Regions from separate parts of the Streptomyces sp. NPDC050704 genome, predicted to be linked through region 2. Evidence: riboswitches for the same ligand, from Rfam matches in the RefSeq annotation. Region 2 holds a riboswitch; the other holds the start of a gene.

Region 1 (10,801 bases), on a different contig from region 2:
GACGCCGGAGGTCGGCTCGTCGAGGATCAGCAGACCCGGCGCGTGGCCGAGCGCGGTGTCGAAGGCCAGCCGGCGCTGCGCACCGAGCCCGATGCCCCCGACGAGCCGGTCGCCGGTGCCCGGCCGCGGGGTGGTGGCACCGGCGTCGGAGCTGTCACCGAAGGCGCGGGCGGCGAAGGCCAGGTTCTCGTCCACGGTCAGATCGGTGTACAGGCCGAGGCCCTGTGGGACGTAGCCGAGTCGGGTACGGGTCTCGCGGGACGGTGGCTGCCCGAACAGCCGGACCACGCCGCCGGATGGGACGAGCAGCCCGAGCAGCATGCGGATCAGGGTGGTCTTGCCCGCGCCGTTGGCACCCAGCAGGCCGACGATCTCGCCTGCGCCGACGGTCATCGAGACGTCCTCGACGGCAGTGAAGCCGCCGAAGCGCCGGGTGACGGAGTCGGCTTCCGCGAGACGAACGTTGGTCATGACGCTCCCTTGTCCGGGATGGTCTGCCGCCGACCCGCTTCGACGCGGGCGTGGAGTGCCGCCGCGACCACGGCGTCCTCCATGTCAGCGGCGATCGGCTCGTCGCCCTCACGCGGAGGGCCGGGGGACCAGGCGTGGAAGATGCGCCCGCGGCGCCACGCCGACTCCGGGTCAGCGGGATCGTGGGTGGCGACGATCGTGCCGGGGACACCGTCGATGATCTCGTCCGGCGTACCGGACCGGAGGGCCCGGCCCTCGTCGAGCACCAGGACGGTGGCGCACCGCTCCGCCTCGTCCAGGTAGGTGGTCGCCATGGCGACCGCGGTGCCCGTCACGGCGGCCTGGGCGATCAGTCGCCACAGCTCGACCCGGCTGACCGGGTCGATGCCGGTGCTCGGCTCGTCCAGGATCAGCAGGCGTGGGCTGTGCAGCATGGCCAGCGAGAACGCCAGCTTGTGCCGCATGCCTCCGGACAGCATCCCCGCCTGCCGGCCCAGCACGTCGTCCAGTCCCGCGGAGCCCAGAACCTCGTCTCGGCGGCGGTGCAGTTCCTTGCCGGTGATGCGGTAGGCGGCGGCAACGAACTGGACGTTCTCGGCCACGGTCAGCTCGGACCACACCCCGGTGACGGCGGGCACGAACCCGATCTCATGCTGCGGTGGCGCGCTGACCTCCCCCGAGGTGGGCCGGACCGCCCCGGCCAGGCAGCGCAGCAGTGTCGACTTCCCGGCGCCGTCCCCGCCGACCACGGCGGAGACCTGCCCTTCCGGGACCTCCAGCGTCACGTCCCGGAGCGCGAGGTTGCCCCCGTACGCGACGGTGACCTCCCGCGCCCCCCAGTGCCGGCCGTTCCTCATCGCGCACCCCCGGCCTCGACGGAGGTGTCCGCGCCCTTGGCCGCCGGACGACTGGGCGCGAGGTCGCGCCGGAACCGCAGGACAGCGGAGCAGAACACCAGCGCCGCCATGCCCGCGAGTACGGTGAGCGGCAGCCACAGCGACGCGATGGGGGCGCCGCGCAGCATGATCCCGTTGGAGATCTGGATGAAGTACGTCAGCGGCAGCAGATAGCCGATCCAGCGCACCCCGACCGCCATCGATTCCAGCGGGAAGATCATCCCGGACAGCAGGATCTGCGGCAGCATCACCATCATGGCCATCTGGGTCGCCTGGCCCTGGTTCTGCGACACCGTCGAGACCAGCACGCCTATGCCGAGCACCGTGAACAGGAACAGCGCCGCGCCCAGCGCGAAGAGGACCACCGAGCCCTCGAACGGCACGCCGAACAGCAGGCAGCCGACCACCGTGACCACGACCATGTCCAGGGAGGCCAGCGCGAAGTACGGCGCGATCTTCCCGGCGATCACATCGGAGGGACGGAACGGCATCACCGCGAGCTGCTCCAGCGTGCCCGCCTGACGCTCGCGCACCAGTCCGATACTCGTGATGATGGTGCCGATGAACATCAGGATCAGGCCGACCAGCGCCGGGACCATCACCCACGAAGTCTCCAGGTCCGGGTTGTAGAGGACCTCCGCGTCTATGTCCCCGCCGCGCTGGGCCAGCTCCGCCACCGCGGCCTTGGCCACGAACAGCTGTGAGCCGTCCACCAGCGCCCTGGACCCGCCGTCCCCGGCGATCACCACGACGTCGGCCTCACCGTCCCGCAGTTGCTCGCGGGCTCCCGCCTCGTCACCCTGCGGGTCGACCTCCGCCACGTCGAACGGATCGCGGAGCTCGCCCGCGACCTGCTGCGCCTGAGGACCGACCACTCGCGTGGAAACGGTGTCGACGTTGAAACTGGCCGCGTACCCGAACACCACCAGCAGCACCAGCGGAAGCACGATGATCATCGCCACCGTACGCCGGTCCCGCCGAAGCTCGAGAAACTCCTTCACGATCATCGCCCACATTTCGGACTCTCCGTTTCTGCGGAGGACCTGCCCGCCGGCGCCAGAGACCGGTGACGGCCCGGAGACGATATCGGTAAATGATCAGGTGATGAAATAAGGATAGACTACCCATCTAGTCTGGTTCAACAGCTCTGAGAGAAGGCCATGGAAGTCCCACACGAACTGGTGCAGGCGGCGATACGGACCGCACACGAGCGGGGCATGGGCGTCGCCGACCTGCCGATCGCCGAGATCGCCGCAGCGGCCGGAATCTCGCGGAGCACGCTGTTGCGCCGGCTGGGGGGCACCAGGCGGACGCTCGACGAGGCGGTCCGCTCCGCGGGCGTCGACCCCGGCGGGCGGCCGCCCGTGCGGGACCGCGCCGTCGTCGCCGCGGCGACGCTCATCGGCGAGCACGGCCTCGCCGCGGCGACCCTGGAGGCGGTCGCCGCGGCGGCTGAGTGCTCCCTGCCCAGCCTGCACGCCGTCTTCGACGGCCGCGACGGCCTGCTCGCCGCCGTCTTCGAGCGCTACACGCCGGTGGCCGACCTGGAGGCCGTGCTCGCCGACACCCCCGACAACCCCGAGGAGACCGTCCGGCTGATCTACCGCACCTTCGTCGACGGGTTCAGCCGGGAGCCGCAGGTCTTCCCCGCCGTGCTCGCCGACGCGCTCGCCCGGCCCACGGGACCCGGCCGCGACCTCTGGATGCGCAAGGGGCTGCCGCGTCTGGTGGGCAGCGTCGGAGCCTGGCTGACCGCCGAGGTCGCCGCCGGCCGGTTCAAGCCGCTCCCGCTGCCGATCATGGCTCATCTGCTCATGGCGCCCCTCGGGACGCACCTGCTGGTGCGCCCCGCACTGGCGTCCTTTTTCGGGCCGGCGCTGCCGAGCGTCGACGAGGCCGTGGACTCCTTCGCACAGGCGTTTCTGGCGGCGGTCACCGCGGACGGCGTGCACAGCGATGCCCTGTGAGAGCCAGGCACACGAGTGAATTCCGCCGTACGGCAGGTCCGTACGGCTGCCGGGCGGCGCATACGGGAACCGCCCCGCGCACCGCGGTGACCGCACGGGGAGAGCCCGGGAGAACAGGAGCGGGAGGACGACGCTTCCCGGCCGGGCGCGGTGCCGGTCCAGCACGCGCGATGGCGGCGAGCCGATTGTCGAGCTGGATCCGGCCGCGCCCGGGACACGGCCCGGTCCTTCCGCCCGCCGGCGTCAGCGCCGCCGGCGGCGGGCGGGGCCGGAGAGCTGGTCCCACAGCTCCCGCTCCGGGCCCGACAGCGGCACGTCCGGCACCACCCGCTCCGGGTGGCCCGGCGGCGGCCCGGAGAGCGGGGTGCCGGGTGTGCCGGGGTACAGCAGCCTCGCGTACTCGCTGTTGTACAGGCCGTGGAAGCAGCAGCCGGTGACCAACAGGCCGCGCACGACGTCGGTCAGCAGGCCGCGGAGCAACCTGCGCAGCGTATGCGGCATGGTGTCCCCTTCACGAGCGAACGGTGGCCGGTGCCACGGTGCCGGGACTCAGCTGTCGAAGTGCGGCACGAGGCCCTCGGTCGGCGTCAGGCCCGCCACCGGGGACCATCTACGGCGGGGTGAGGTGTCTGTGGGAATCCGCGGACGGGTTCAGCTCGTTCATGTCGATTCCCTTCGGGGAGCGCCCCTGCCGAGGCAGTGGCGGAATCGGTGGGGAGGTTCAGCCGGCCCGGAGCACGCACAGTTCACCTCGCAGCCATTCGGTCATCTCGGTGCCGATGTCGAGCCCGTGTGCTCCGGTGAGGAGAGCCTGTTGGAGCTCGCGCACCGGGGCGGAGGGTTCCAGCAGCAGTTCCCGCCGCAACTGGGTACGCAGCCGTTGGTAGGTCTCCAGGGCGGCGCTGCGGCGTCCGACCCGGCCCAGCGCCAGCATGTACTGGAACTGGAACACCTCGTTCGTGGGGTAGCGGACCGAGAGGGCGGCGAGTTCGCCGATGATCTCGTGGTGCCTGCCGAGCCGCAGGTCCGCGTCGATCCGCTTGGACAGGCAGCTCAGTCGGGACTCCTCCAGGCGCTGCACCTGGGCCTGCAGCAGCGGCCCGGTGTCGACGTCGACGAGCGCCGGGCCGCGCCACAGCGCGAGCGCCTGACGGAACTGCTCGGATGCCGCCGCGTAGTCGCCGGTGCCCATCGACCGATACCCGCCGGCGGCCAGCAGGTCGTACTCGCGGGCATCGACCGCGGCCTTGCGGGCGTTGAGGCGGTAGCCGGCGCCCTCGGTCGACAGAATCTGCTTGGCGACGGCGAGGGCCTCCGCGTGGGTGCCGAGCAGCGCGGTGGCGATCAGGCTGCGCAACTGCATGATGTAGGTCTGGATGGTGGTCATGGCGCGGGCCGGCGGGTGCTCGCCCCACAGCTCCTCCAGCAGCGACCCGACCGAGATGACCTGGTCGGCGTTGGTCGCCAGCAGCGCGAGCACCTTGCGCGACTTGGGCGCCGTGGGCACTGCCGAGGCCTGCCCGTAGGTCAGGCAGAACGGGCCGAGTAGGTGGATCTCCATGGGATGCCGTCACCCCTTCGCCGCGAGAGCGGGCTCGCCCAGGGCCGGTATCCGTTCCCCGGGCGGACGGCTCGCACGGCACAGGGTCCCGATCAACCGGGTGAGCGTCGCGCTCGGTTCAAGGCCCAACTCCTCGAGGAAGGCCGCACGCAGCCGACCGAACACGCCGAGGGCCTCCTCCCTGCGCCCCAGCCGGTACAGCGCGATCACCCGTTGGGCGTGCAGGTGCTCGTGGAGCGAGTGGCGTGCGGTGAGCTCTTCCAGCTCGTCCAGGACCTCCGCGTTCCTGCCGAGGCGGAGTTCGGCGGAGATGCGCTGCACCACTGTGGCCAGCCGCTCTTCCTCCAGCCTCGCTATCTCGGCCCGCAGTATCGGGCCGTGGCGCATACCCGCGAGCATCGGCCCTCGCCACAGGGCGCTGGCACTCCGGAGCGTCCGGACGGCCATCGCGTCGTCGGTGCCGAGCGCCTGATGCCCGCGGGCCAGCAGCGTGCGAAAGACGTGCACATCGACGAAACGCGGTTCGAGGAGCAGCTGGTAGCCGCCGCGCATAGCGGCGATGACGTTCCCGTGCTCGCCCGCCGGCTGCTCGCGGGCGGCCGGCTGCAGGCTGCTGCGGAGCTCCAACAGGTAGTTGTGAAGCATGGTGGACGCGCTGCGCGGCGGTCGGTCGCCCCAGACTTCCTCCATCAGGTCCGGGGTGGCGACGAACCGATTGGTGTGCAGCGCAAGCAGCGCCAGAATTTGACGGGGCTTGTCACCCTTGGGGACCGACGCGGCGCCATCGGCGCACACCGTCATGTCCCCGAGCATCTTGATCTGGATCTTCATTGTTTTTCTCCCCCGCTTGCTGCAAGATCCCAACATGGCGCAAGCTCGATGAGAGCCGCCATCGCGAGCCTTCCACGCCCACGACCCCAGAGGCAGGGGCGTGCGGGGCAAGGGGAGGAATCCACAGGGGCCGCTGTGACGAATCCACAGCCGGTTCCCTTCCTGCTCAGCGGCAACACCAGTGTCCGGGCTCCTCATCCGCACAGGCCGGCTCTTCTGCCCGTCCCACCGGTCCCGGAGCACCTCGGCGTCGCCGCTGCCGTCGCACGTCTGGATCGTGGGGCCAGGCACTGGCCCCACGATTACGGAAGTGATCGGCAAGCCAATTCGCCCCCGATGCCCGCCTACTCCTCGTAGGCGTCCAGCGGCGGGCAGGAGCAGACCAGGTTCCGGTCGCCGTACGCCTGGTCGATACGCCGCACCGGCGGCCAGTACTTGTCCGCGGCCGAGACGCCGTCCGGGAAGACGGCTTCCTCGCGGCTGTACGCGTGCTCCCACGCACCGCCGAGCGCGCCCGCGGTGTGCGGGGCGTTCCGCAGCGGGTTGTCGTCCGCCGCCCACTCGCCCGAGCCGACCCGCTCGATCTCCGCACGGATGGCGATCATCGCCTCGCAGAACCGGTCGAGCTCGACCAGGTCCTCGCTCTCCGTGGGCTCGATCATCAGTGTGCCGGCCACCGGGAACGACATCGTCGGCGCGTGGAACCCGTAGTCGATCAGCCGCTTCGCGACGTCGTCGACGCTCACGCCGGTCGCCTTGGTCAGCGGCCGCAGGTCGATGATGCACTCGTGCGCGACAAGCCCGCCGGGACCGGTGTAGAGCACCGGGTAGTGCGGCTCGAGACGCTTGGCCACGTAGTTGGCGCTGAGTACGGCGACCTGCGTGGCCCGCTTGAGGCCCGCACCGCCCATGAGACGGACGTACGCCCATGAGATGGGCAGGATTCCCGCCGAGCCCCACGGAGCGGCCGAGATCGGGCCCACGCCCGTCTCCGGCCCGGCCGCGGGCTGCAGCGGGTGGTTGGGCAGGTACGGCGCGAGGTGCGCGCGCACCCCGACCGGGCCGACGCCGGGACCGCCGCCGCCGTGCGGGATGCAGAACGTCTTGTGCAGGTTGAGGTGCGAGACGTCACCGCCGAAGTGGCCCGGCTTGGCAAGCCCCACAAGCGCGTTGAGGTTGGCACCGTCCACGTACACCTGGCCGCCCGCGTCGTGCACCTGCGCGCAGATGTCGGCGACATGCTCCTCGAACACCCCGTGCGTCGAGGGGTACGTGATCATCAGCACCGCGAGCTCGTCGGCGTGCTGCTCGATCTTGGCCCGCAGATCCTCGACGTCGATCTCGCCGTCGTCCGCGGTCTTCACGACGACGACCTTCATACCGGCCATGACGGCGCTCGCCGCGTTCGTGCCGTGCGCGGAGGACGGGATGAGGCAGACGGTGCGCTGCTCGTCGCCGTTGGCCCGGTGGTAGCCGCGTACGGCCAGCAGACCGGCCAGTTCGCCCTGCGATCCGGCGTTGGGCTGCAGCGACACCTTGTCGTAGCCCGTGACCTCGGCGAGCTGCTCCTCCAGCTCGTGGATGAGCGTGAGATAGCCCTGCGCCTGCTCGGCGGGCGCGAAGGGGTGCAGCTGCCCGAACTCCGGCCAGGTGACCGGCTCCATCTCGGTGGTCCCGTTGAGCTTCATGGTGCAGGAGCCCAGCGGGATCATGCCGCGGTCGAGCGCGTAGTCACGGTCGGCGAGGCGGCGCAGATAGCGCAGCATCGCGGTCTCGGAGCGGTACTGGTGGAAGACCGGGTGCGTGAGGTACTCGTCGGTGCGCAGCAGCGCGGCGGGCAGCGTGTCCGCCGCCGTCGCCTCCAGCGCGGCCACGTCGCCCTCGACACCGAAAGCGGCCCAGACGGCGCCCAGTTGGGCCCGCGTGGTGGTCTCGTCGCAGGCCAGGGACAGGTGGTCGGCGTCGACGAGTCGGAGGTTGACCCCGCCCTCGCGCGCGGCCGCGACGAGCTCTGCGGCCCGGCCCGGCACCCACACGGTGAGCGTGTCGAAGTACGCCTCGTGGACGACCTCGACTCCGCCCGCCCGCAGCCCCTCGGCGAGGATCGTGGCGTACCGGTGGGTGCGCTGCGCGATGAGCCTGAGGCCCTGGGGCCCGTGGTAGACGGCGTACATCCCGGCCATCACGGCGAGCAGCACCTGCGCCGTGCAGATGTTGCTGGTCGCCTTCTCCCGGCGGATGTGCTGCTCCCGCGTCTGCAGGGCGAGCCGGTACGCCTTGTTGCCGTCCGCGTCGACCGAGACGCCGACGAGCCGCCCGGGCAGGCTCCGCGCGAACTTCTCCCGTACGGCCATGTATCCGGCGTGCGGTCCGCCGAAGCCCATCGGCACACCGAAGCGCTGCGTCGTTCCGACCGCGATGTCGGCGCCCAGCTCACCGGGCGAGGTGAGCAGCGTCAGCGCGAGCAGATCGGCGGCGACGGTGACGACCGCGCCCAGCTCGTGCGCCTGGTCGACGACGGGCTTGATGTCCCGTACGGCACCGGAGGCGCCCGGGTACTGGAGGAGCACCCCGTTGATTTCGCGCCCGGCCAGGTCGGCGGGAATGCCGTCGCTCAGGTCGGCCACGACGACCTCGGCGCCGGTCGGCTCGGCGCGGGTCCGGATCACGGCGATGGTCTGCGGAAGGGCGTCCGCGTCGACGAGGAACAGGCCCTTCTTGTTCTTGCCCATCCGCCGGGACAGCGCCACGGCTTCGGCGGCCGCCGTGCCCTCGTCGAGCAGCGAGGCCCCGGAGGTCGGCAGGCCCGTCAACTCGGCGACCATGGTCTGGAAGTTGAGCAGCGCTTCGAGCCGGCCCTGTGAGATCTCCGGCTGGTACGGCGTGTACGCGGTGTACCAGGCCGGGTTCTCCATGACGTTGCGCAGGATCACCGGGGGCGTGAACGTGCCGTAGTAGCCGAGGCCGATCATCGAATCGAGGACCTGGTTGCGGTCGGCGAGGGAGCGCAGCTCGGCCAGCACCTCGGCCTCGGTCCGCGCGTCCGGCAGTTCGAGCGCTTCGGTGTTCCTGATCACATCCGGGACCGCGATGGCCGTCAGCTCGTCGAGCGAGCCGTATCCGACCTGCGCGAGCATCTTGGCCCGGGCTTCGGTGCCGGGCCCGATGTGACGCTGCTCGAAGGGGATTCCCTGTTCGAGTACGGAGAGCGGAATGCGGTGGGCGGTCATTGCGGAGGCCTCCTGGTCTGACGACCTTCGAGGGGCACCACGGCACGGGTGCCCCGACGGCCTCCCCCTCTGTCATCTCAACCTGAGAGTTTCACCGGACCGCCGTGAAGGCGCACCGGCTTTCACCGTCGGTGAGAGCGGACCCCGTCGACACGACACGACACCCGCTCTGCTTTCCAGAGTGGCCTCGTCCGTGCGGTACGTGGGCCTGAGAGATTCCGGGGAGGATTTGCTCCTTCGGCGCCCTCCGTTGAAGCCTGGAGGACTCTCCCGCACGGGGTCAGCAGCCGTTGCCCAGGGTACCAGCGGGGTTCCCCCGAGTGGCCGCCCACCTCAAAGTGCTCTTTCGTAGTGCCTAGGGATGAGTTGCGAGCAGCTGGAGGGCCCGTGCAGACCGACATCGATCCGCGCAACCTGATAGGCCGCAGGGCGTTCGACCGCAACGGCTCCAAGATCGGCACCGTCGACGAGGTCTATCTCGACGACGCGACCGGCGTGCCGGAGTGGGCAGCCATACGCACCGGTCTGTTCAGCAGAGACGCCTTCGTACCCCTGGAGCCCAGCGAACTGGTCGAGGGCGCCCTGCGGATCCCCTACGACCGCGCCCTGATCAGGGACGCCCCCGACTTCGGCGTCGGCCGCCACCTCTCCCCCGAACAGGAACTCCAGCTCTACCACCACTACGGCCTCGACGTGGCACCTCCTCCTCCGTTCCCGGACCGTGACTTCGGCCGCCTGGCGGGCTCGGACGAGCCCTGAACGCCTCGCGGCACCCGGCCCGAGCACCCGGTCCAGAGTCTTCTAGGGTCTTCGCGACACCAGCGGCAGCGGATCCGCCGGCTCCAGCTCGGGATCGTCGGTCCGGAAGGTGCGCACCCGCCCGGGCTCAGAGTCGGGCGTCTCGAACCGCACCGTGACCCGCCCCAGCCCACTGCCCTGCACCCACCCGTGCCCGAACCCGGCATGCCGTACGTCGTGCCCCGCGGGCCACTTCCGCTCGGCAGGCGGCGCCGGCTCCTCCGCCGGCTCCTCCGCCTCCTGCTCGGCCGCGTGCTCCAGCTCCTCCGCGGCGGCCTGCGCCTGGGCGAAGAGATCCTCCTGCGTGTAGTCGGCGAGCCCCGAGACCCCGACCCCCAACAGCCGTACGCCTCCCGTGGTGTCCACAGACTCCAGCAGCCGCCCGGCCGCCTCCCGCACCACCGCCTGATCGTCCGTGGGCCCTCTCAGCGTCTCGGACCGCGTCAGCGTCGAGAAGTCGTACCGCCGCACCTTCAGGACGATCGTCCGCCCCGACAGCCGCGCGCCCCGCAGCCGCTGCACACACCGGTCGGCCAGCCGCTGCACCTCCATCCGGACCCGCACCCGGTCGTGGATGTCCACGTCGTACGTGTCCTCGACGGACACCGACTTGGTGTCCCGCTCGGCCACCACGGGCCGCCGGTCGTGCGCCAACGCCATGGCGTACAGCCCCACCCCGTGGGACTTCCCCAGGAGCCGCACGAGCTCGTCCTCGCCCGCATCGGCGATCTCCCCGACGGTGCTGATCCCGGCCCGCCGCAGATGGTCCCCGGTGGCGGGCCCCACGCCCGGCAGGATGCGCACCGACATGGGCGCGAGCAGCGTCCGCTCGGTCCCCGGCTCTATCAGCACGAGCCCGTCGGGCTTGGCCTGCTCGGAGGCGATCTTCGCGAGCATCTTGGAGCCGGCCAGTCCCACCGACCCGGTCAGCCCCGTCACCGTCCGGATCTCCGTGCGCAGTTTCCCCCCGGCCAACCGCGCCGAGTCCTCGTCCCAGGCCGCCTGCCCGGCCTCCAGGTCCACGAACGCCTCGTCCAGGCTCAGCGG
Region 2 (10,801 bases):
GGGTCGTACTCGTCGGACATCGCGAGGGTCGACACCGGAAGACCGTCCGGCACCGCGCCGATGGACTGCTGCATCATCGCCCGCACCGAGTCCACGGCGGGCGGGCTGGTGTCGTACACATCGAGCCCGATGGCCAGATACGGCGCACCGAGCGCGGGCTGCACCCAGGCGCGGCGCAGCGAGCGCACCGCGGAGGTCCGATGCGCGTTCTGGGTGAGGAGGGCGTAGAACTGCGGGATCTCGATGCCCGGCTCGGACAGCCGGAGCGGTCCCGCAGGCTGCCGCTCCAGGCCGGTGGCGATACGGCGCAGATCCAGCCAGGGGATGCCGACGCCGCCGCCCGGGGCGTGCGGGTTCAGCCAGAGGCCGTAGTGGTCGGGGTAGAGGGTGCGGGCGACGTCGAGGCCGTCGACCACCTCGTACGAACGGTTCCAGCCGCTGGCCGAGAGCTCCTGGGCGGAGGTGACGCAGGGGGCGTAACCGAAGCCCTCCACCTCCATGTTCCCGTACTGGGCGTCCGGCGAGCCGGCCTGGCCGTGCCAGAGCAGCATCCAGACCTGACCGGACGACGGGGTCGCGAGGGCGCGCAGGAGCGCCTCGTAGGCGTCGTAACGCCCGGGCGTCACTTGGCGCAGCATGTGCTCGACCTGCCCGGCCGCAGCCGTGCCCGACGCGCTCACCTTCTACCGCCCCTTCGCGACATCCCTGACATACGGATACATACGAGTCCAGTTCGACCGGGAGGCAGCGCGCACTTGAACGCGACGCCGCCCTGCCGGGTCATGAAACCAGCTTAAGCGGGGATGACGCTCCGCCGGGGGAGCCGGGTTGCAACTCGGGGCTTGCTGTCGGTGGGATGGTGCGGGTTCGTTGTGGCTGGGCGCTCCCCCACTCTCGGCTTCGCTCGACCGGGGGGACCCCCATCGCGGCGGAGCCTCACATGTCACAGCCCCGCACCCCTTCGGGGCGTGTCAATGGGACTGGTAGAAGGGCCGCACCCGCTCGCGCAGCCAGTCGCCCACCGGGTCCTGGGCCACGTCGAGGAACACGAGGTTCACCGGGTGTTCCAGCGGGGCCAGGCCGAGGGCCCGGCCGAGGGCGTCCAGCGGGAGCGTCCGTACGACCTCGTCCCAGTGGGTCAGCTCGACCCCGATGAACATCACGGGGTCGCCGCCCTCGATGCTCGCCAGGCAGCGGCGGGCGCTCAGCACGACCCCGGTCGCCGCGAACTCCGCCGAGGCCGCGGCCAGGAAGTCCAGCGGGTCGTGCTGCCAGTCGGGCTGGAAAAGCCGCACCCGACCGCCGCTCGCGGGCCCGTCCAGCGGCGTCCGCCCGGACCGGGCGAGCTCGGCCACGGCGAGCGGCGGCAGCGGTACGCCGACCGTGCCGTCCGGGTTCACCGCGATGCCCGCCTGGGGCGGCAGCCCGCGCGCGAACTCGACGGCGGGCGCGACCGTGTAGGGCATGCGGTCGCCGGTGACCTGGCGGAACTGCTGCTCCGAGCTGAAGACCGGCACGTACGCCTGTCCGTCGAGCTCTATCGTCGGCAGGTCGAGCGGGCCGCTGTGCGGGCCGCCGCCGTTGGGCAGCGGCACCCACAGGAAGCTGCGGCCGAGGACCTCGACGAGCCGGGCGCCCGTCGAGGGCGACGCGGCGACACCGAGCGACGCGGCCAGCACCTCCTCCAACTCGTTGCCGGGCCAGCCGGCGTGGGGATGGGGGTGCGCCTGTGCCGAGAAGTCCTGTGCCGGGAAGTCCTGTGCCGGAATGCCCTGTCTCGGGATGTCCTGTGCCGGGATGTCCATCTGCCTGCCTACCGCCTGCTCGAACTGCCTTCTGCGGCTGACGAGATTACTCGTACGCGCCCTCAGTCGCCGAAGTCGATCCGCCGCAGGACGTCCGCCGCGGTCCGGTCGACGAGGACCGCCGAACCGCAGCCGTCCGGGAGGTCGCCCTGCTCCACGGAGCGCAGCAGCCGGGCGACCGCGCCGCGGTGCCGCGCGAACGCGTACCGCGAGACGCCGCGGCCGCGCTCGCGCTGGCCGTCCAGGGCGGTGCCGGGGTCGACGTCGAGCAGCAGCAGGTGCAGCGTGCCGCCGCGGCGGCGGGCGTCGCGCGCGAGCCAGCTGCGCACCCAGGCCTGCGTACCGCAGTCGTGCACGACGACGCCCTCGCCGGAGCGCAGGGCCCGGCGCAGGCCCGCGTAGTGCGCGACGCGAACGAGGGGGCGGTAGACCGCGTACGGCAGAAAGCGGGAAAGGCGGCCGTCCCAACGGTCGCGGGTGTCCTGGGAGTCGATGCGCCGGCCCGTCACCGCGCGCCGCATCAGGGTCGACTTGCCGCTGCCCGGCAGTCCCGTGACCACGACCAGGTCGGCCGCGCCGAAACGGAGGCCGTGCGGGCTGTGCCCCGCGCGCTCCCGCAGATCGCGGACGACGGGCGCCGGAAGCGGGCCGCACGCCTCCCTGGCCGGGGCAGTGGGCTGCTTGGGCAGCGCGAGGGACGCGCTGGTCGCGGTGGTCGCGTACGCCGTGGTCCTGTTCACCCTGTTCGTCCTCCCCATCGGGTCGGAAGACCCATCCCCGTCGAGTGTAAAGAGAAGGTAATGCGCGAGACCCCTCGTTTCTGTTCTTGGTCTGCCACAGGCCCGTCACAGATCACTGTGGATACCTGTGGACGCTGTGCGGCCCCTGTGGAGGACTCCCCTGCCGCGCCGGTCGGATGCGTGCAATGATGTGCGCGCCAACTGCATACCGGCCGCTTGAATCCGCGCGGGAGAGTTCCGGAGACATGTACACGCACGTGTACGGGTTCCCGGGCGCCGAAGGAGCAAGTCCCTCCCTTGAATCTCTCAGGCCCCGTACCGCGCGGGCGAGGCACATCTGAAAAGCGAGCCGCCGACCGGTGGCTCCACCCAAGGTGCAAACCATTGACCTGCCGGTCATGGTGAACCTCTCAGGTTCCGATGACAGATGGGGAGGAACGACCTCGCCGTCATGCCTTGGGAGCCCCACCGATGAGCAGTAACGCCCCTGTTGAACCGCGCCGCACCGCACTCGATTCCCTGCATCGCTCGCTCGGCGCGACGATGACCGACTTCGCCGGCTGGGACATGCCCCTGCGGTACGGCTCCGAGCGCGACGAACACCTCGCGGTACGCACCAGGGCCGGTCTCTTCGACCTCTCCCACATGGGCGAGATCACGGTGACCGGGCCCCAGGCGGCCGCACTGCTCGACTTCGCGCTGGTCGGCAACATCGGAGGCGTGAAGACCGGCCGCGCCCGCTACACGATGATCTGCCGCGAGGACGGCGGCATCCTCGACGACCTGATCGTGTACCGGCTCGCCGACACCGAATACATGGTCGTCGCGAACGCCTCCAACGCCCAGGTGGTTCTCGACGCGCTCGTGGAACGTGCCGGAGGCTTCGACGCCGAGGTCCGCGACGACCGCGACGCGTACGCCCTCCTCGCCGTACAGGGCCCCGAGTCCCCCGGCATCCTGAAGTCGCTCACCGACGCCGACCTGGACGGCCTCAAGTACTACGCGGGCCTGCCCGGCACGGTCGCCGGCGTCCCCGCCCTGATCGCGCGCACCGGGTACACGGGCGAGGACGGCTTCGAGCTGTTCGTCGCCCCGGCCGACGCCGAGAAGCTCTGGCAGGCGCTGACCGAGGCTGGGGGTACCTCCCGGCCGGAGGCTGGGGGAGCCCCGGTCGGGCTCGCCCCCTGCGGTCTCTCCTGCCGGGACACCCTGCGCCTGGAGGCGGGCATGCCGTTGTACGGGCATGAGCTGAGCACCTCGCTCACGCCCTTCGACGCCGGTCTCGGCCGGGTCGTGAAGTTCGAGAAGGAGGGCGACTTCGTGGGGCGCGAGGCCCTGACCGAGGCCGCCGCCCGGGCCGAGTCGTCGCCGCCGCGCGTCCTCGTCGGCCTGGTCGCCGAGGGCCGCCGCGTCCCGCGCGCCGGATACCCGGTCGTCGCCGGCGGCGAGGTCGTCGGCGAGGTCACCTCCGGCGCCCCCTCCCCCACCCTCGGCAAGCCGATCGCGATGGCGTACGTCGACGCCGCGCACTCCGCGCCCGGCACGGCCGGCGTCGCTGTGGACATCCGGGGCAGCCACGAGCCGTACGAGGTCGTCGCCCTGCCGTTCTACAAGCGCCAGAAGTGACACTCGCCCGCCGGGCCCGGAAGTGACACAGGGCACATCCGCCCAGCTCACCACCAGTCTCCACGTCATCAGCACTGTCATCAGCACTCCCCCGCGTACAGGAGAATTCAGGCCATGAGCAACCCCCAGCAGCTGCGCTACAGCAAGGAGCACGAGTGGCTGTCGGGCGCCGAGGACGGCGTCTCGACGGTCGGTATCACGGAGCACGCGGCCAACGCGCTCGGCGATGTCGTGTACGTCCAGCTCCCGGAGGTCGGTGCCGCGGTGACCGCGGGCGAGACCTGCGGCGAGCTGGAGTCGACCAAGTCGGTGAGCGACCTGTACTCGCCCGTCACGGGCGAGGTCACCGAGATCAACCAGGATGTCGTGGACGACCCGGCGCTGGTGAACTCCGCCCCGTTCGAGGGCGGCTGGCTGTTCAAGGTACGCACCTCGGAGGAGCCGAAGGACCTGCTCTCCGCGGACGAGTACACCGAATTCTCCGGCAGCTAAGGACTCCTGACCGATGTCGCTTCTGAACCAGTCCCTGCACGAGCTCGACCCGGACGTCGCCGCCGCCGTCGACGCCGAGCTCGACCGTCAGCAGTCCACCCTCGAAATGATCGCCTCGGAGAACTTCGCTCCGGTCGCGGTCATGGAGGCCCAGGGCTCGGTCCTCACCAACAAGTACGCCGAGGGCTACCCCGGCCGCCGCTACTACGGCGGCTGCGAGCACGTCGACGTCGTCGAGCAGATCGCCATCGACCGCGTGAAGGCCCTCTTCGGCGCCGAGCACGCGAACGTACAGCCCCACTCGGGCGCCCAGGCGAACGCGGCCGCGATGTTCGCGCTGCTCAAGCCCGGCGACACGATCATGGGTCTGAACCTCGCGCACGGCGGGCACCTGACCCATGGCATGAAGATCAACTTCTCCGGCAAGCTCTACAACGTCGTCCCGTACCACGTGGACGACGAGACCGGCCAGGTCGACATGGCCGAGGTCGAGAAGCTCGCCAAGGAGGCCCAGCCGAAGCTGATCGTGGCCGGCTGGTCCGCGTACCCGCGTCAGCTGGACTTCGCGGCCTTCCGCCGGATCGCGGACGAGGTCGGCGCGTACCTGATGGTCGACATGGCGCACTTCGCCGGTCTGGTGGCGGCGGGGCTGCACCCGAACCCCGTACCGCACGCGCACGTGGTCACCACCACGACGCACAAGACGCTGGGCGGCCCGCGCGGTGGCGTGATCCTGTCGACGGCCGAGCTGGCCAAGAAGATCAACTCCGCGGTCTTCCCCGGTCAGCAGGGCGGTCCGCTGGAGCACGTGATCGCGGCCAAGGCGGTCTCCTTCAAGGTCGCCGCGTCCGAGGACTTCCGCGAGCGCCAGCAGCGCACGCTGGACGGCGCCCGGATCCTGGCCGAGCGCCTGGTCCAGGACGACGTGAAGGCCGTCGGCGTGGACGTCCTGTCCGGCGGCACGGACGTGCACCTGGTCCTGGTGGACCTGCGCGACTCCGAGCTGAACGGCCAGGAGGCCGAGGACCGCCTCCACGAGGTCGGCATCACGGTCAACCGCAACGCCATCCCGAACGACCCCCGCCCGCCGATGGTCACCTCCGGCCTGCGCATCGGCACGCCCGCCCTGGCCACCCGCGGCTTCCAGGCCGCGGACTTCACCGAGGTCGCGGACATCATCGCCGAGGCACTGAAGCCGTCCTACGACACGGAGTCCCTGAAGGCCCGCGTGTCCGCTCTGGCCGACAAGCACCCGCTGTACCCCGGCCTGAAGTAGTTCGTACGGCCTGAAGCAGTTCGTACGGAACGTACGAATCTTCGCGGCGCCGCGCACACTGGAGGTGTGTGCGGCGCCTGCCCCGGGCTTCACCTCGCTCAGCCACGTTCCACCCTGCTCCACCCGCTCCACCCCGTATTGAGGAGTCCCCGTGGCCATCTCGGTCTTCGACCTGTTCTCGATCGGCATCGGCCCGTCCAGCTCCCACACGGTCGGCCCGATGCGTGCCGCGCGCATGTTCGCGCGCCGCCTGCGCAATGAGAACGTGCTGGCCCCCGTGACCTCGGTACGGGCCGAGCTGTACGGCTCGCTCGGCGCGACCGGGCACGGACACGGCACCCCCAAGGCTGTGCTGCTCGGCCTGGAGGGCGCCTCGCCGCGGACGGTGGATGTAGAGGGGGCCGACGACCGGGTCGAGGAGATCAAGTCGTCCGGGCGCATCAGCCTGCTCGGCGAGCACGAGATCGCCTTCTCCTTCTCCGACGACCTGGTCCTGCACCGCCGCAAGACCCTGCCCTACCACGCGAACGGCATGACGCTCTGGGCGTACGACGCCTCCGGAGCCGAACTGCTGTCGAAGACGTACTACTCGGTCGGCGGCGGCTTCGTCGTGGACGAGGACGCGGTGGGCGAGGACCGCATCAAGCTGGACGACACCGTCCTCAAGTACCCCTTCCGTACGGGCGACGAACTGCTGCGGCTGGCCCGCGAGACCGGCCTGTCGATCTCCGCGCTGATGCTGGAGAACGAGCGGGCCTGGCGCACCGAGGACGAGATCCGCGAGGGGCTCATCGCCATCTGGCGGGTCATGCAGGCGTGCGTGTCGCGCGGTATGGCCCGCGAGGGCATCCTGCCGGGCGGCCTCAAGGTCCGCCGCCGGGCCGCCATGTCGGCCCGCCAACTGCGCGCCGAGGGCGACCCGCTGGCCCACGCGATGGAGTGGATCACCCTGTACGCGATGGCGGTGAACGAGGAGAACGCGGCGGGCGGCCGCGTCGTCACCGCCCCGACCAACGGCGCGGCGGGCATCATCCCGGCGGTCCTGCACTACTACATCAACTTCGTGCCGGGCGCCGACGAGGAGGGCGTGGTCCGCTTCATGCTGGCCGCCGGGGCCATCGGCATGCTCTTCAAGGAGAACGCCTCCATCTCCGGCGCGGAGGTCGGCTGCCAGGGCGAGGTCGGCTCGGCCTGCTCCATGGCCGCGGGCGCCCTCGCCGAGGTGCTCGGCGGCAGCCCCGAACAGGTCGAGAACGCGGCCGAGATCGGCATGGAGCACAACCTCGGCCTCACCTGCGACCCGGTCGGCGGCCTCGTCCAGATCCCCTGCATCGAGCGCAACGGCATGGCCGCGGTCAAGGCCGTCACGGCCGCCCGGATGGCGATGCGCGGCGACGGCTCCCACAAGGTGTCCCTCGACAAGGTCATCAAGACGATGAAGGAGACCGGGGCGGACATGAGCGTCAAGTACAAGGAGACGGCCCGGGGCGGGCTCGCGGTGAACATCATCGAGTGCTGAGCGGAAAGTCCCCGGGAAATCCCACGGGATGGAAGCCTGACCTCCTCGCGCCGTCGTGGTCGGCATGGTTCGTTACCGTGTACGAGTTAGGACACTGCCCCACTGACCACAGGGCTACCCAGAGGATTGCTAACCGGCTTGAAATGGGATAAAGGCACCATAATCGCGAGCCGCGAGCCGCGAGCCGCGAGCCGCGAGCCGCGAGCCGCGAGCCGCGAGCCGCGAGCCGCGAGCCGCGAGCCGCGAGCCGCGAGCCGCTGACCGACTGGAGGCGTGGGTTTGTTAGAGGCGGTCGGCTTGTTCGATAGCCGGCCGCTTCGCGTGCCCGTGGGCCCTGACGCCCACCGCTGGAGCACCTTCCACGGCGAGCGCACCCTTGTCGTCGCCGCCCGTACCGTCACTTCGACCGTACGCGCCCTCGAAACACTGCCGTCGCTCCTGCGCGACGACGCCCGCGTGACCGTCGTCTTCGCCTACGACCGCACTTCCGCTTTCAACGACGGCGTCCTCGATCTCCTCCACGCCGCCGGCTGCCGGGTCGCTCCCTGGGAGCAGCTGGGGCACATCGACCCCGACCTCATCCTGTCCGCGAGCGAGAACATCGACGTGCCGGAGGGCGATTGCCCGGTACTGGTGCTGCCGCACGGCGTCGGCTTCCAGAAGTTCGTGCCGGATTCCCGCAGTCCACACGAGAGGCTCTCCGGAGTCGTACCGGATTCCCTCCTGGAGTCGGGACGTGCCTGGCTCGCGGTCTCGCATCCGGCGCAGGAGGAACAGTTGCTCGCCACCCACCCGAAGTCGGCCGGGCGCACGCTGCTGGTCGGTGACCCGTGCTTCGACGAGCTGGTGGGCAGCCGGTCGCGCAGGGGGGCGTACCGAGAGGCGTTGGGCGTCGCGGAGCATCAGCGTCTGGTCATGGTCAGTTCCACCTGGGGCCGCACTTCGCTCCTGGGGAGTCTCCCGGATCTCCTCCCGCGTCTGATCGCCCAACTGCCCTGTGACGAGTACCAGGTCGGCGCGATCGTCCACCCCAATGTGTGGTCGGCCCACGGGGCCTGGCAGATCCGCACCCTGCAGGCCGCCGCCCTGGACGCGGGTCTGCTGCTCATGCCGGCCGTCCACGCCTGGCGGCCCGCGCTCGTCGCCGCCGACGTCGTCGTGGGCGATCACGGCTCGGTGACGCTGTACGGCGCGGCGGCCGGCACCCCACTGCTGCTCGCGGCATTCGGCAGCGACGCGGTGCCCGGGACCGCCGCCCACAAGCTGGCGGCCGTCGCGCCCCGGCTCGACACTCGCGGGGACCTTCGCCGGCAGGTGGAGGACGTCATACGCGGGCACACGCCCCAGCGGTACGCCGCCGTCGCCGCGCAGGCCTTCGCCGAACCGGGGCACGCCCTGGCCCGGCTCCGCACCGCCCTCTACCGCCTGCTGAACCTTCCGGAGCCGTCCTCTCCGCCACCCGCTCCGCTGGTACTGCCGGTTCCGGATCCGCCCGCCACACCAGTCACCTCCTGGCAAGTGACCACCGACGTCACCGGGGACAGCGTCGCTCCGACCGTCACCGTGCACCGCTTTCCGGCGACAGTCACCTCGTACGGCAAGACCTGCCCGGAGTCCGCCGCTCTCTTCACGCACCTCGCCTGCGCCGATGACGAACGCGACCGCCGGCTGACCGAGAGCGCCTCGGTTCTCGTCCGACGCCGACCCGCGTCCGCCGCGCTGACGGCGCTGCGCTGGATCGAGGACGCCCTCGTCCAGTCGCCCGGAAGCCTTGTCGCGGCATCGGCGGTGCGCGGGGGCGGCTGTCTGGTCGGGCTGCGGGACGGCCGGGTCGTGGAGGCGGCGGCCACGGGCCCGGTGCTGGATCCGGGTCTGCCGGCAGCGGTCGTCTATGCCTGCCTGCGTGCGGGACTCGCGCTTGACGACACCCAAGTGACGCTGCGAATCGGCGACTTGCGGGACGAGGACGTCGTTCTGCGGCTTCGTCCCGCGCTGCCGACCGGATGACCGCCGCCCGGGCACATCGCGGGAAGCGGGTTCAGCGGTCGAGATCGCTCAACCGTCGGCGCAGTTCCTCCACCAGGCGCTGGTTGCCGAGCGCCTCGTAGATGTCGGCGGCCCGGCCCAGGCACTCGCGCACCAACTCCTCGTGACCGCCCTGGCGCTGGGCGATGCCGGCAAGCCGCACCCGGGCCTGCGCCTCGTACTGCATCCCGTCCGCCACTGCGGCCAGTTCCCGGATCGCCTCCCGCAGGTCGTGGATCGCCTGCTCGATGTCGCCGAGATTCCCGTGCGCGACGCCGATGGCGGCCTTCACCCGCGCCGCCATCCGCCGGTCGGGCTCCGCACGGTTCTCCAGGTCTCGCTGCGCCCGGCGCAGCAGGTCCATGGCCTCCGCGTGCTCGCCCCCCGCGTCCAGGGCGCAGCCGAGGAAGAAGGTGGCGAGGGCGGCACCGCGGGATTCCCCGGCCCGCTCGTTGAGTTCGAGGGAGCGCCGGTACGCGCCGGCCGCTTCGGTCGGGGCAACGACATCCAGGTAACGGCCGAGGAATTCCTGAACGGAGGCCCGCAGGGCGAGGCGATCGGTCGCCTCGGCCAGGGCGACGGCCCTCTCCAGTTGCTCTCCCGCGCGGTCGTTCTCCCCGAGGTCCAGCAGTGGACGTGACAGCAGGCTGCGGAGCCGGGCACCGACCGCCGTGGCCTCCTCGTCGGTCCCCCCTGCCGTTTCCGCTACGGCGATCGCCGCCTCGGCCGCCTTGATGCCCAGCTCCAGTGTTTCCGTCCACGCCCTGAGGTAGCGGTGGTAGAGGAACAGCACCGAGAACGCCTCGGCCAGTCGCCAGGCCAGGGTGTACAGCTCGTGCCGGACGGTCTCGCGCAGTACCGCGAGGATGGCGGAACGCTCGGCGTTCAGCCACTCCAGCGGCGCTGGACCGCTCGCTCCGGCGAACGGGTCGTGGGCGTCCCGCAGCAGGTCGTCGAGGTCGGCGATCCGCAGCCGCTCTCTCCTGAGCGCCCGGTCGGCGAAAGCGCTCAGCACGAGGTAGTGGGTTCCGACGCGCTGTGTCAGTGCCGTCTGCTCGGTCTGCGGCTCCTCGTCGGCCGCGCACTCGCGGGCGTGCAGACGGACCAGGTCGTGCATGCGGTACCGGCCGTCGCGCATCTTCTCCAGCAGGCTGGCCTTCGCCAGCACGCCCAGCAGGCGCTTCGCGCTCCCCGGGTCCACTCCGGCGGCGACCGCGGCCACGCCGGCGTCGAAGAGTCCGAACGGCAGCCATCCGAGCAACCGGTAGAGCCGGGCCGCGTCGGGCGGCAGCAGCCGGTAGGAGGGACCCAGAACCGC

The links. A riboswitch is a leader RNA that binds a small molecule or an ion and turns the genes downstream of it on or off. The one in region 2 is predicted to bind glycine.
Region 1: another riboswitch for glycine. It lies ahead of gcvP (aminomethyl-transferring glycine dehydrogenase); the one in region 2 lies ahead of gcvT (glycine cleavage system aminomethyltransferase GcvT).

Annotation. Positions count from the first base shown of each region.
Region 1 covers NZ_JBFAHW010000088.1:24,289-35,089, forward strand. The annotation lists gene AB0I18_RS37110 (ABC transporter ATP-binding protein) at 1-471, opposite strand, end outside; gene AB0I18_RS37115 (ABC transporter ATP-binding protein) at 468-1,328, opposite strand; gene AB0I18_RS37120 (ABC transporter permease) at 1,325-2,368, opposite strand; gene AB0I18_RS37125 (TetR family transcriptional regulator) at 2,528-3,334, shown strand; gene AB0I18_RS37130 (DUF6059 family protein) at 3,578-3,835, opposite strand; gene AB0I18_RS37135 (AfsR/SARP family transcriptional regulator) at 4,056-4,895, opposite strand; gene AB0I18_RS37140 (AfsR/SARP family transcriptional regulator) at 4,905-5,726, opposite strand; gene gcvP (aminomethyl-transferring glycine dehydrogenase) at 6,071-8,956, opposite strand; glycine riboswitch at 9,143-9,239, opposite strand; gene AB0I18_RS37150 (PRC-barrel domain-containing protein) at 9,344-9,715, shown strand; gene AB0I18_RS37155 (DNA polymerase IV) at 9,758-10,801, opposite strand, start outside.
Region 2 covers NZ_JBFAHW010000029.1:84,904-95,704, forward strand. The annotation lists gene AB0I18_RS19115 (enhanced serine sensitivity protein SseB C-terminal domain-containing protein) at 1-680, opposite strand, end outside; gene AB0I18_RS19120 (enhanced serine sensitivity protein SseB) at 972-1,805, opposite strand; gene AB0I18_RS19125 (AAA family ATPase) at 1,868-2,545, opposite strand; glycine riboswitch at 2,763-2,876, shown strand; gene gcvT (glycine cleavage system aminomethyltransferase GcvT) at 3,017-4,171, shown strand; gene gcvH (glycine cleavage system protein GcvH) at 4,286-4,663, shown strand; gene glyA (serine hydroxymethyltransferase) at 4,677-5,939, shown strand; gene AB0I18_RS19145 (L-serine ammonia-lyase) at 6,091-7,458, shown strand; gene AB0I18_RS19150 (hypothetical protein) at 7,780-9,465, shown strand; gene AB0I18_RS19155 (tetratricopeptide repeat protein) at 9,497-10,801, opposite strand, start outside.